DNA from 3 places in the Microbulbifer variabilis genome. Region 3 is predicted to be linked to each of the others. Evidence: predicted binding sites of a transcription regulator. Region 3 holds the regulator's gene; each other region holds the start of a gene.
The links. The regulator PhoB, encoded in region 3, activates phosphate uptake and scavenging genes when phosphate is short. The targets are predictions, from matches to a motif close to TGTCATAAANNTGTAACA.
Positions count from the first base shown of each region.

Region 1 (3,276 bases), 2.3 Mb from region 3:
CCTTTTCATCCCCACATGAGCACTCGCCTCACTTCCCTCCACACCGTTCTCCGTTGTCCTCTCTTGCCTAACAGAGCTACGCCCAGAAAACCCCAAGAGAAGCGCACCCACAGCGGCGAATGACAGCCAAAACCCGGCTCCGAAGAAAGCCAATGGCTGGATAATTAGCACTAATGCCAAAGCGAGAGAAAAAGCCAAGCCAGCGCCTACCCGTCGCCGCCAATGCCAAGCCAGCAGCAATACCCAGGTCATCACCAGGGCCCTTTGGGCGGAGAGAGGAGCGCCAGCCAACAAGGTATAGGTTAGAGTGCCAATAAGCGCCAACAACATCGGAATCCACCTGGGACAGGTCCCCATCAATACCCCGAGAGCCCTCGCCAATACCTGCCCCAACAGCAGTAAAAACCCAGCCACCATGCCCACATGCAGGCCCGATATTGCCAAAAGGTGTGCCGTCCCTGTCTGCTTTAACAGGTCACTGTCGGCACGGGAAAGGCCGCTGCGATCCCCTAGTAACAGTGCTGTAACCAGGGCGCTTTGGTTTATCGGTAGCCTTTGAAGCTTCTGCCTAAAAGCATCTCGCAGGGCGGATAGCCCCATGCCCTGGCTCAACCACTGTGGGTCACCATTTTGCGGGCGCACATACCCCGTTGCATAAACACCCCGCCGTAAGAGCCAGCCCTCATAGTCAAAGGTATGGGGATTTACACTACCGCGTGGACGCTTTAACCGCACCGGTAAATCCCAGTGGCTATTACCTCGCAGCAGCCTTTGCACCTCAACATCTGCGCGGTACCAGGTGAGATAAAGAAGGCTACCTGAATGAACTTCCCCCGGCCCCGGCTCCAGTATTCTCGCCTGGAAGCGTATATCCCGGGTAGCACCCCTCTGTAACGCTGGATTACTCCTGACCTCGGGGAGGGATACAACCTCAACCCTTAGGCGTTGATCAATGCCATGAGCCGATTCAGATAAACGCTGCTCAAGCGCGGCTTTATTGCTCGATAAAGCCCAGAGAGCACCGAGCAACGAGATGACAAGTAATAGGCAGAGAGCGCGTGTTTGAGGGAGGGAAACCAACAATAGGAAGGCAATAATATATAGCCACAGTACTCCCCCTATTTCTGGTAGAGACGGCAACAAACCAATGGCAGCAACTGATAGAGAGAAGACCCAAAGGGCCAGCGTAGGGCTCCATAGCCACAGAGTAGTCTTAGGGTCCCAATCCACATCCAGCCTGCACTTTTTTTGTACAGGATTTATGGTTCTCATCCTTGTCCGAAGCCCCGTGATAGCAATAGATCAGAAAATTTGACACCGCACACAAAACAGGCACCATAGAACCAAAAGATGACTATAACCGGCGCGCCATGCCGCATAGTGACTGCCTTAACTGCTATACATGGCACCCGCTGGTCATATTTTTTTAAGAAAAATGCCATGTTTAACATGTTTGTAATATTCAGGTCGCAGAATCCGCACCAAATCGAGGGGCAACCAACAGACTGAACGGAAGGCTTCCCCTCAACCCACAACCATAAACTGTGCGAGACGACTATGAATAAGACCGCTCTCTCTCTGGCCATTGTTGCCATGATCCCGACTCTGGCCAACGCCCAAGAAGAAGGCGATGTCCTCGACTTTTACGGCAAAGCCAATGTTACCTTCCAGTCTGCTGACGAAGGTGACGGCTCTGTAACCGATGTTCAAAGCAACGCTTCCCGCCTGGGCGTTAAGGGTGAGATCGCCCTGACCGACGGCATCAAGGGTATCTACCGTATGGAATACGAAGTAGATATGGACGGCGACGCTGATGACACTTTCTCTCAACGCAACATCTACGCTGGACTGGAAGGCGGCTTCGGTCAGGTAATCGCGGGTAAGTTCGACACCCCGTTGAAAGTTGCCCAGAAGAAAGTTGACCTGTTCAACGACCTGGAAGGCGATATTAAAAGCCTGATCACCAGCAGCGACAACCGCGAAGAAGACGCTCTGCAGTACACTACCCCGTCTTTCGCGGGCTTCAAAGCTTCTGCTGCTTATATCAGCAATAAAGATGAGGTAATTGGTTACGAGATCATTGGCCAAAATGATGATGGCAGTGACATCTTAGGCAAAGAAATCAAGCGCAATAACGGCATCTCCACTGCTATTGCTTACGATAACAACGGCGTTTACATGGCCTACGCTTTCGACCAAGACGTTGAAGGCCAGGACGTTGACGTTCAGCGCTTTGTAGCCCAGTACAACATCGGCCCTGTACAGGTTGGTGCCCTGTTTGAAGACCAGGAAAACGCTGACGGTGAAAACGCTGACGGCTGGATGAGCTCTGTAGCTTACAAAATCGAGCAGTGGACTCTGAAAGCTCAGTACGGTCAGTCTGACATTAAGAAAGAAGACGGCGAAACTTACAGCCTGGGTGTTGACTACAAGTTCAACAGCGCCGCTAAAGTATTCGGCTTCTACACCGACGAAACAGCTGATGGCGATTACGACCGCAGCTATGCCGGTATCGGTGCTGAATACAAGTTCTAAGAGCGCTTTTAACGACGATCATCCGAATTGGGAAGTGCTGTTTGACCGTCGTATGATTTAAGAGCTTGAATTAGGCGGCCTATGGTCGCCTTTTTTATTGGAAGTTCCAAAGCCGCAATGCGGCAGCTTATTAAATAACCAACTTATCCATAAAAAGATGAACTGGCATTGCCTGTAACTGTTGTTGATCAGCAAATAAAGCTAATATTTTCTCTGCTTGGCCTGAAGGGAAACGTGCAGCCAGATTGGAATGGAATTTCTTCAACAAAAGCGGTATCCCCTCTTTACGACGGCGACGATGACCAAGGGGGTATTCCACCACTACATTCTCTGTTGCCTTGCCCCCCTTAAAAAATACCTGCACACCATTCGCAATTGAACGCTTATCCGGATCAAGGTAATCCTTCGAATAGCAGCCATCCTCAACAACGGTAATTTTCCCGCGCAGCTCATCAATTTCCGGATGGGACTGATGGAATTCATCCTCATAAAAACTAGCCTGCAAATCCCCAAATAAAAGAGCCACAGCCACGATATATTGCAGGCAGTGATCGCGGTCCGCCGGATTGGAGAGGGGGCCGGTTTTACTAATAATTCGTATTGCGGATTCGTGAGTAGTCACGACAATTCTCTCTATGTCTTGCACCCTGCCCCTTACCAATGGATGTAAAACTATCGCGGCTTCACAGGCCGTCTGACCATGGAATTCTGCAGGGAAGGAAATCTTGAAAAGGATATTCT
Region 1 covers NZ_CP092418.1:2,254,626-2,257,901, reverse strand. Annotated here, with positions in the region: gene MJO52_RS10070 (DNA internalization-related competence protein ComEC/Rec2) at 1-1,230, opposite strand, end outside; gene MJO52_RS10065 (porin) at 1,558-2,535, shown strand; gene MJO52_RS10060 (bifunctional 2-methylcitrate dehydratase/aconitate hydratase) at 2,666-3,276, opposite strand, start outside.
Region 1: a site for PhoB is predicted at 1,415-1,432, ahead of MJO52_RS10065 (porin). Genes of this name have one in related genera too.

Region 2 (3,276 bases), 1.4 Mb from region 3:
TAGTGCACTACTGTGTGGCCAACATGCCCGGTGGTGTAGCGCGTACCTCCACCATGGCTCTGAACAACGCTACACTGCCTTACGCTGTAGCCTTGGCAAACAAAGGCGCTAAGCAGGCGTTGCTGGATGATGCCAACCTGCTGGAAGGTCTGAATGTTCACGCCGGTATGGTGACTTACAAGGCAGTTGCCGATGTACTGGGATATGAGTTTGTAGATCCGAAGCTGGCTTTGCAAAAAGTAGCTGAGGCGGAAGGCGCCGTAGCTTAATGGGGTGCAGCTGCGTCAGCCGCACCTTGAACAAGAAAGCGGTAACGCGCTTGTTTTGAAGGGAAATTTTCCCCGGAGCGCTCTTTGGCGTTCCTCTCTGTGAGACCTGGTGGCTTATGCCACCATTGTAGCCGCGTTTATACGCGGCTTTTTTATTGCTAATTTATCGTTACCCTTGAACGATAGCTCCGCTCCCTCTAAAAAAATAATTTTACTCCTTAACTATTTTTCATTTTTCAATAAATACAATGATTTGTGTCGTAAAAAAAGGAGACCGCGGTGGCCTCCCTTTAGATGTCTATTTATCCAGCCTTATTCGTTTCTTCTTCCCTGACTCTGGCCGGACTTTAATGGCTAGAGTAGCCAAACTTCAACTCGACGATTTTTAATTTTTGCGCTGGAGTTATTCGAGGCGATTGGGAGGTAAGCACCAAAACCCTGCACTGGCGCGGTACTAATTTTATAATCGCGCAGAGCTGAACGTACGGTAACTGCGCGAAGTTTGGATAGGATAACCGAACGTTCAGGGCTGACTTTCTCATCGCCAAACCCGACAAGTAATAGTTTTCGTCCTTGGTTCTGTGGTTTTTCCATGTACTTTGCCAGTCTTTCAATATCCTGTTGAGCCTTGTTATCCAGGGAAGCATTGCCCTCGGAGAAACGAAAATTGATACTGAGTCGCTCAGCATTTCGGGTAAGCTTCAAATATTCACTTGGTCCTTCCCGGGAATCCTCTGGTTTAAAGCCGATGGGAGTTTGCGCGACGAATCCAGAGGATTTCACCTGTTCCTGTCCCAGCTCACTCTGTACAAAACGCAGAAATTCTTTCGCTGTAGAGTTGGAGGAATAAATCGGAGTGTATAGGAAAAGGCGGCGTGACAGTGGGTAGTCTTCCGTAGCAATGGTTAGGTGCTCTGGAGCCTGCGGCAGTGTATTTTGGTCAGAAACGGCAACAGCCTTTGCCTGACGAATGGATGCTAGCCCAACAAAACCGATTCCGCGCGGGTCAGAGGTAACACGGTCGGAAAGTTGATCGTTGGACTCGAAGCGCTTGGCCCTGCTGGTGAGAGCGTAACGCTTGCCAAGCACCAGGCTGTTAAAGGTATCCCAGGTGCCTGATTGGTCGTCTCGGGCATAAACGTTAATTCGCCCTTTGCCTTTACCGAGTTCCGACCAGTCTTTAATTTGACCAGAAAAAATAGCACTTATTTGCTGTAAGGTCAGTTGGTGAAGTGGGTTGCGTGGATGCACTATTATGGCCAGTCCATCTATGGCAATGACATGCTCCGCATTGCGGCTGCGCATATCGCCCAGCATGCTCAGCTCTGTGAACTCGCCGTCTTTGATCGGGCGCGAAGCCATGGCGATATCGGCCTTTGCCAGTTTTAACCCAGTAAAACCCGTACTGGAACCATGTGCAGCAATATCGACAAATACAGAATTGTTGCCAACTTTTGCCTGAATACGGATTTCGTTGGGAGCGTCTAGTGGCTGGACACTAATGTCACTCGCCCCTTTCGCAGTGAAATAGTCTTGAACCAAGTTGGGTGCCAGTTGTGCGCCAATAGTATTGGAGCCATGTAGGCTAAATAGCTTTCCATTGCTGTCTGGAGGAAAAGGAGGAAGTTCAGCGGTGGCGAAAGGGCTTAGAAGGTTAGTAGCAAGCAGTATTAATAGTATTAATGAGCGGCACAGTCGTTGAAGAAAAAGGTACATGTGATCTCGGAGCCTAGGGAAGTAAAACGAGGCCGCAAAATATGTCTTAATTGTGACAAAATGATGAAATATTCATGAAGGAAGCGTGCAAAAGTCTCAAATTTGAGTCCAGGACAATTTGCGGTAAACAAGACCATATTGCCGTAGCTTTTTGAAAGCTTGGGGAGAGCGATATTAATGGCTTGTGAAATAAATATGAGAAGTATGGGTCACATGCACTGTGAAATTGGCATGTGACCACGACTCGAGACTTACACTTAATAGGAGGGGAAAAGTCGGCTTACCAGAACTGGTAGGGCTGTTTCCACTCGGAGAATTCGTGGGCCCAGGTGTACAGAGTGAAACCCAGCTTCTTTTAACTTCTCAACTTCGTAGGCAATAAACCCCCCTTCAGGGCCAATTGCCAGGGTGCAGGCCTCTCCGATATCTACTGGGCAAGCTGTGCCACCGACCGGGTGAGCAACCAGTTTTTGAGAGCCCTGACACAGCTCAGGTAGCTCATCTTCCACAAAAGGTTTAAAGCGTTTGCGCAATAGAATTTCTGGCATTTGTGTGTCGACGGCTTGCTCGAGCCCAAGCAGGCATTGTTCAAAAAGCTTTTCCTCTTCTAGCCATGGGGTTTGCCAATAAGACTTTTCCACCCGGTAGCTATTGATCAAGACCAGCTTTTTAACTCCCAGTGCGGTGACATGCTGGATAATGCGCTTCAGCATTTTGGGACGTGGCAGCGCCAGGATCAGGGTGATGGGAGGAGGTGGTGGAGCGTTTTTACTTAGCTCCACCCGGAGCTCTACTTGCTGATCGGCGAGAGTAGTGATTTGCCCATAGCCGATATTTCCGTCCAGCAGACCCACACGCAGTTGCCGACCGGGCTTGGCCCGGTGAACATTGACAATATGTTCTAGCCTACGGCCAGAGAGACGGACGATATCAGGGCTGATAAAGTCCGCTTCTTGCAAAAGAATCAGATTCAAAATCAAGTCTCTTGAGACTATGGAGAATTGTTGGTTTTAGTGGCTTTTACAGGGGCTAGAGCTTAGCACTGGCAATGGCTCCTTTGCCGAGCCCCTCATAGGCTCGCACTTTGACTTCACTGCCGGGGTACTGTTCGGCAAGAGTCGTGGCGATATATTGAGCCAGCTGCTCAACAGTGGTATCGCAATCCAAAATTTCACAGGCGCTTGCGGGCAATTGCAAAGTGAAATCTCCCTGTTGGGCTCTGTAGGCGAAGACCAGGCTATGTCCATTCTCTTTATTTTCTTCGCGCAGGTCTTCACGGGTACCCAGGTAA
Region 2 covers NZ_CP092418.1:1,334,118-1,337,393, forward strand. Annotated here, with positions in the region: gene ald (alanine dehydrogenase) at 1-269, shown strand, start outside; gene MJO52_RS05890 (substrate-binding domain-containing protein) at 624-1,985, opposite strand; gene MJO52_RS05895 (16S rRNA (uracil(1498)-N(3))-methyltransferase) at 2,243-2,959, opposite strand; gene MJO52_RS05900 (6-carboxytetrahydropterin synthase) at 3,015-3,276, opposite strand, start outside.
Region 2: a site for PhoB is predicted at 2,037-2,054, ahead of MJO52_RS05890 (substrate-binding domain-containing protein). Genes of this name have one in related genera too.

Region 3 (3,276 bases):
CTCACTGGCATCGCCGCGGATACTGCAATCCCCTTCGCACGCTACGCTGACCTGGTGACGGTCGCCGCTAAAGCTGCGCGCTTCGCGGGCAACTCGCTCCATCAACTCGCGCACATCTACAGAGACGTCACCCGTTTTTCGCTCTGACGTTTCCAGGCGTGCCAGAAGAAGCAAGTCGTTGACCAAGGTGGTCATACGTGCCGCCTGCTCCTCCATCTGAACCAGCGGGCGCCGCCAGGCAGGGGGGGCCATATCGCTGTTCTGTAGGGTTTCCAGGTAGCCGGCAATTACGGTAAGAGGAGTGCGCAACTCGTGGGAAACGTTGGCGACAAAATCGCGGCGCATCTGCTCGAGATTGTGCAGGCGGGTGATATCGCGAACGATAACCAGGGCTTCATCCTTGCCGTAGCGGGTCACTTCCAGTTGCAGATGCAGGGCTTCATTACCCGGCGCTGGCAGGGTCAGCGGTTCGCGAGGGCTGTTGTCCTCGCTGTGCATATAGCTGACAAAGCCAGGGTCACGCACAAAGTTCACCAGGGACTGCCCCTGATCACTGGACTGCAGGCCGAGCAGCTCGCCGGCGGCGGGGTTCCACCAGGCCAGGTGGTCGCCATTTTCCAGGGCTACAATGCCTTCGCGCAGGGCGCTGGTGCTGTCCTGAACACGGCGTAACATGACATGCAGCTTTTGCTTCTCACGGCGGTGACGGCGTTGCATACGGTAGAAGTCGTCATAGATTTCACCCCAGATACCAAAAGCAGTGGGAGCGGGGCCGCGGCGGCCATTGGCAAGCCAACGATTGAAGCGGTGCTGCTGCCACAGCACTGAGAGCAGGTAGGCTGCCAGCCCTAAAATCAGGGTGAGCGACCACTCGGACGTGGTGAAGCCGAGGGTCAAGCAGCCCAGAGCAATAATTAAGAAGCGCGAAAATTCGCCAATACTGCGATCCAACATAGCCTTGCCGTGTTACCTGGCAGTTGTCGGGAGGGCTGATGTCCACCCCCGCACTTAATACATCTTAGAAACCCGGTCCTCTGTGGGAGTGACCAATGGTTACCGCGGGAGTCAGTGCCGATCTTTGCAGATTGTCACACTTTTTCGGCAGTTTGCACAGAAAATCGATAGCCGGTGCCGCGCACTGTCTGGATATAACGGTCGTGACCGTCAAGTGCCAGAGCTTTGCGCAGGCGGCGGATGTGTACGTCGACGGTGCGCTCCTCCACATAGACATTGCCACCCCAGACGTGATCCAGCAGCTGGGTGCGTGTGTAGGCGCGCTCCTGGTGAGAGAGAAAGAAAGTCAGCAGGCGAAATTCAGTAGGCCCCATATCCACCGGCTGTCCCTTGATGGTGACCCTGTGGCTTAGAGGGTCCAGTACCAGATCGCCGGCGCTGAGGGGGTCTTCGGGGGTGGCCGGGCCGGCGCGGCGCAGTACCGCCTTGAGGCGCGCCACCAGCTCGCGGGGGGAGAAGGGCTTGGTGATATAGTCGTCGGCGCCCGTCTCTAACCCTTTGATTTTATTGTCTTCTTCGCCTTTGGCGGTGAGCATGATGATGGGCACCGCGGTGGTCAGCTCATCGCGCTTAAGTCGGCGGGCCAGCTCTACTCCGGATACATCGGGTAGCATCCAATCGAGAAGAATAAGGTCTGGCTTTTCATCGATGACTAAGGCGTGGGCCTCTTGGGCGTTTTCCGCCTCCAGGCAACGGTAGTCTGCCATTTCTAAAGCCACCCGCAGCATATCGCGTACAGGGGCTTCGTCGTCGACAATCAGGATCGTTTTACTGTGCATTTGGCTGCCATACCCGCTCTGTTGTCAGAAGTTCCCGGTTATGGCCGAGGATTAAACGGGATTTATATGACAAATATATGACGGTTATGCCTGAACTCCCAGACCTGGATCAATTGAAGAGGTAATGCAGGAATATTCCGGCAAAAAACACCAACCCTACCCAGTTGTTGTGGAGAAATGCCTTGAAGCAGGCCTCTCTATCGCGGTTGCGAATCAGCCATTGCTGGTAAGCGAAAAGCGCCGCTATAGCCGTAACTGCCAAGTAGTAAATGGCGCCGAGGCCGAAGCGCTGGCCGATCAACACCAGTGCCATTAGAACCAAAAGCTGCAGAGTGGCAGTCATGGCTCTGTCCATTTCCCCGAACAGAATTGCCGTGGATTTAACTCCGATTTTTAGGTCGTCATCCCGATCCACCATGGCGTAAAAAGTGTCATAACACAGGGTCCACAACAGGTTGGCGACATAGAGAAGCCAGGCCTGGGGAGGCACTTCGCCGGTCACTGCGGCGAAGGCCATGGGGATCCCCATACTGAAGGCCGCGCCCAATACGACTTGAGGCAGGTGAGTGTGCCGCTTGGCAAAGGGGTAGCAGAAGGCCAATGCCAGTGCTGGCAATGACAATAAAATCGTTAGCTGATTGGTGGTGAGCACCAGCAAAAAAGCCGCGAAGCTGAGCCCGGCGAATAGGCCAAGAGCCGCCTTGGGAGTAACGTTACCGGTGGCCAGGGGGCGCGTGGCGGTGCGCTTAACATGGCCGTCAATCTCGCGGTCGGCGAAGTCATTTATCGCGCAGCCGGCCGCACGCATCAGGATGACGCCCAAAGTGAACACTGCAAATAGATGCAGCCCTGGCCAGCCCCCCGCCGCAAGCCACAGTGCGACCCAAGTGGGCCACAAAAGTAATAGGGAGCCAATGGGCCTATCCATACGCGCCAATTGCCAGTAGGGCATTGCGGCGGGCCAGCGCGCGGCGATTTGTTGGCTAATCACGGTGGCTAATCTCCCTGTATTTGGTTATTGGTTTGCGGGGACTGCAGGTGGGTCATCGGGGCAGAACTGCGATAGAAAGGCCTCTGCGACCAAAAGGGGTTTGCCCCGCAGCCAAAAAATTGAGCGGCGCCCCCAGGCACTGTCGCCGCCGTCGCAGAGTCCTTGAGCCTGCAAGTCGGGGTTGCGCCGCAATTGGTTGAACTCTATTTCGCCTCGGCGAATCCCTGGTTCGCTGAACAGCAGCTCCCCCAGAGGGCGGTCGTCGAGACTGCGTAAGTTGCGGGACTTGCCCTGCAAACTGCGCAGGGGAAGTACACTGCGCGCGTAAACCCAGGGTTGGCCACACCCTATCAGTAGTACCTCCCGTACCAGGGCGCGGCTGTGGCGATTTAAATTGAGCGCGCGGCATTCCTCCGCGCGGGGTAGCTGCCAGCTCTGACCAAGTACCTGCACACTGAAATCCCCTCCACTCAGTTGCTTCAGTGCAGCGGT
Region 3 covers NZ_CP092418.1:4,784,617-4,787,892, reverse strand. Annotated here, with positions in the region: gene phoR (phosphate regulon sensor histidine kinase PhoR) at 1-954, opposite strand, end outside; gene phoB (phosphate regulon transcriptional regulator PhoB) at 1,089-1,793, opposite strand; gene ubiA (4-hydroxybenzoate octaprenyltransferase) at 1,903-2,745, opposite strand; gene MJO52_RS20950 (chorismate--pyruvate lyase family protein) at 2,809-3,276, opposite strand, start outside.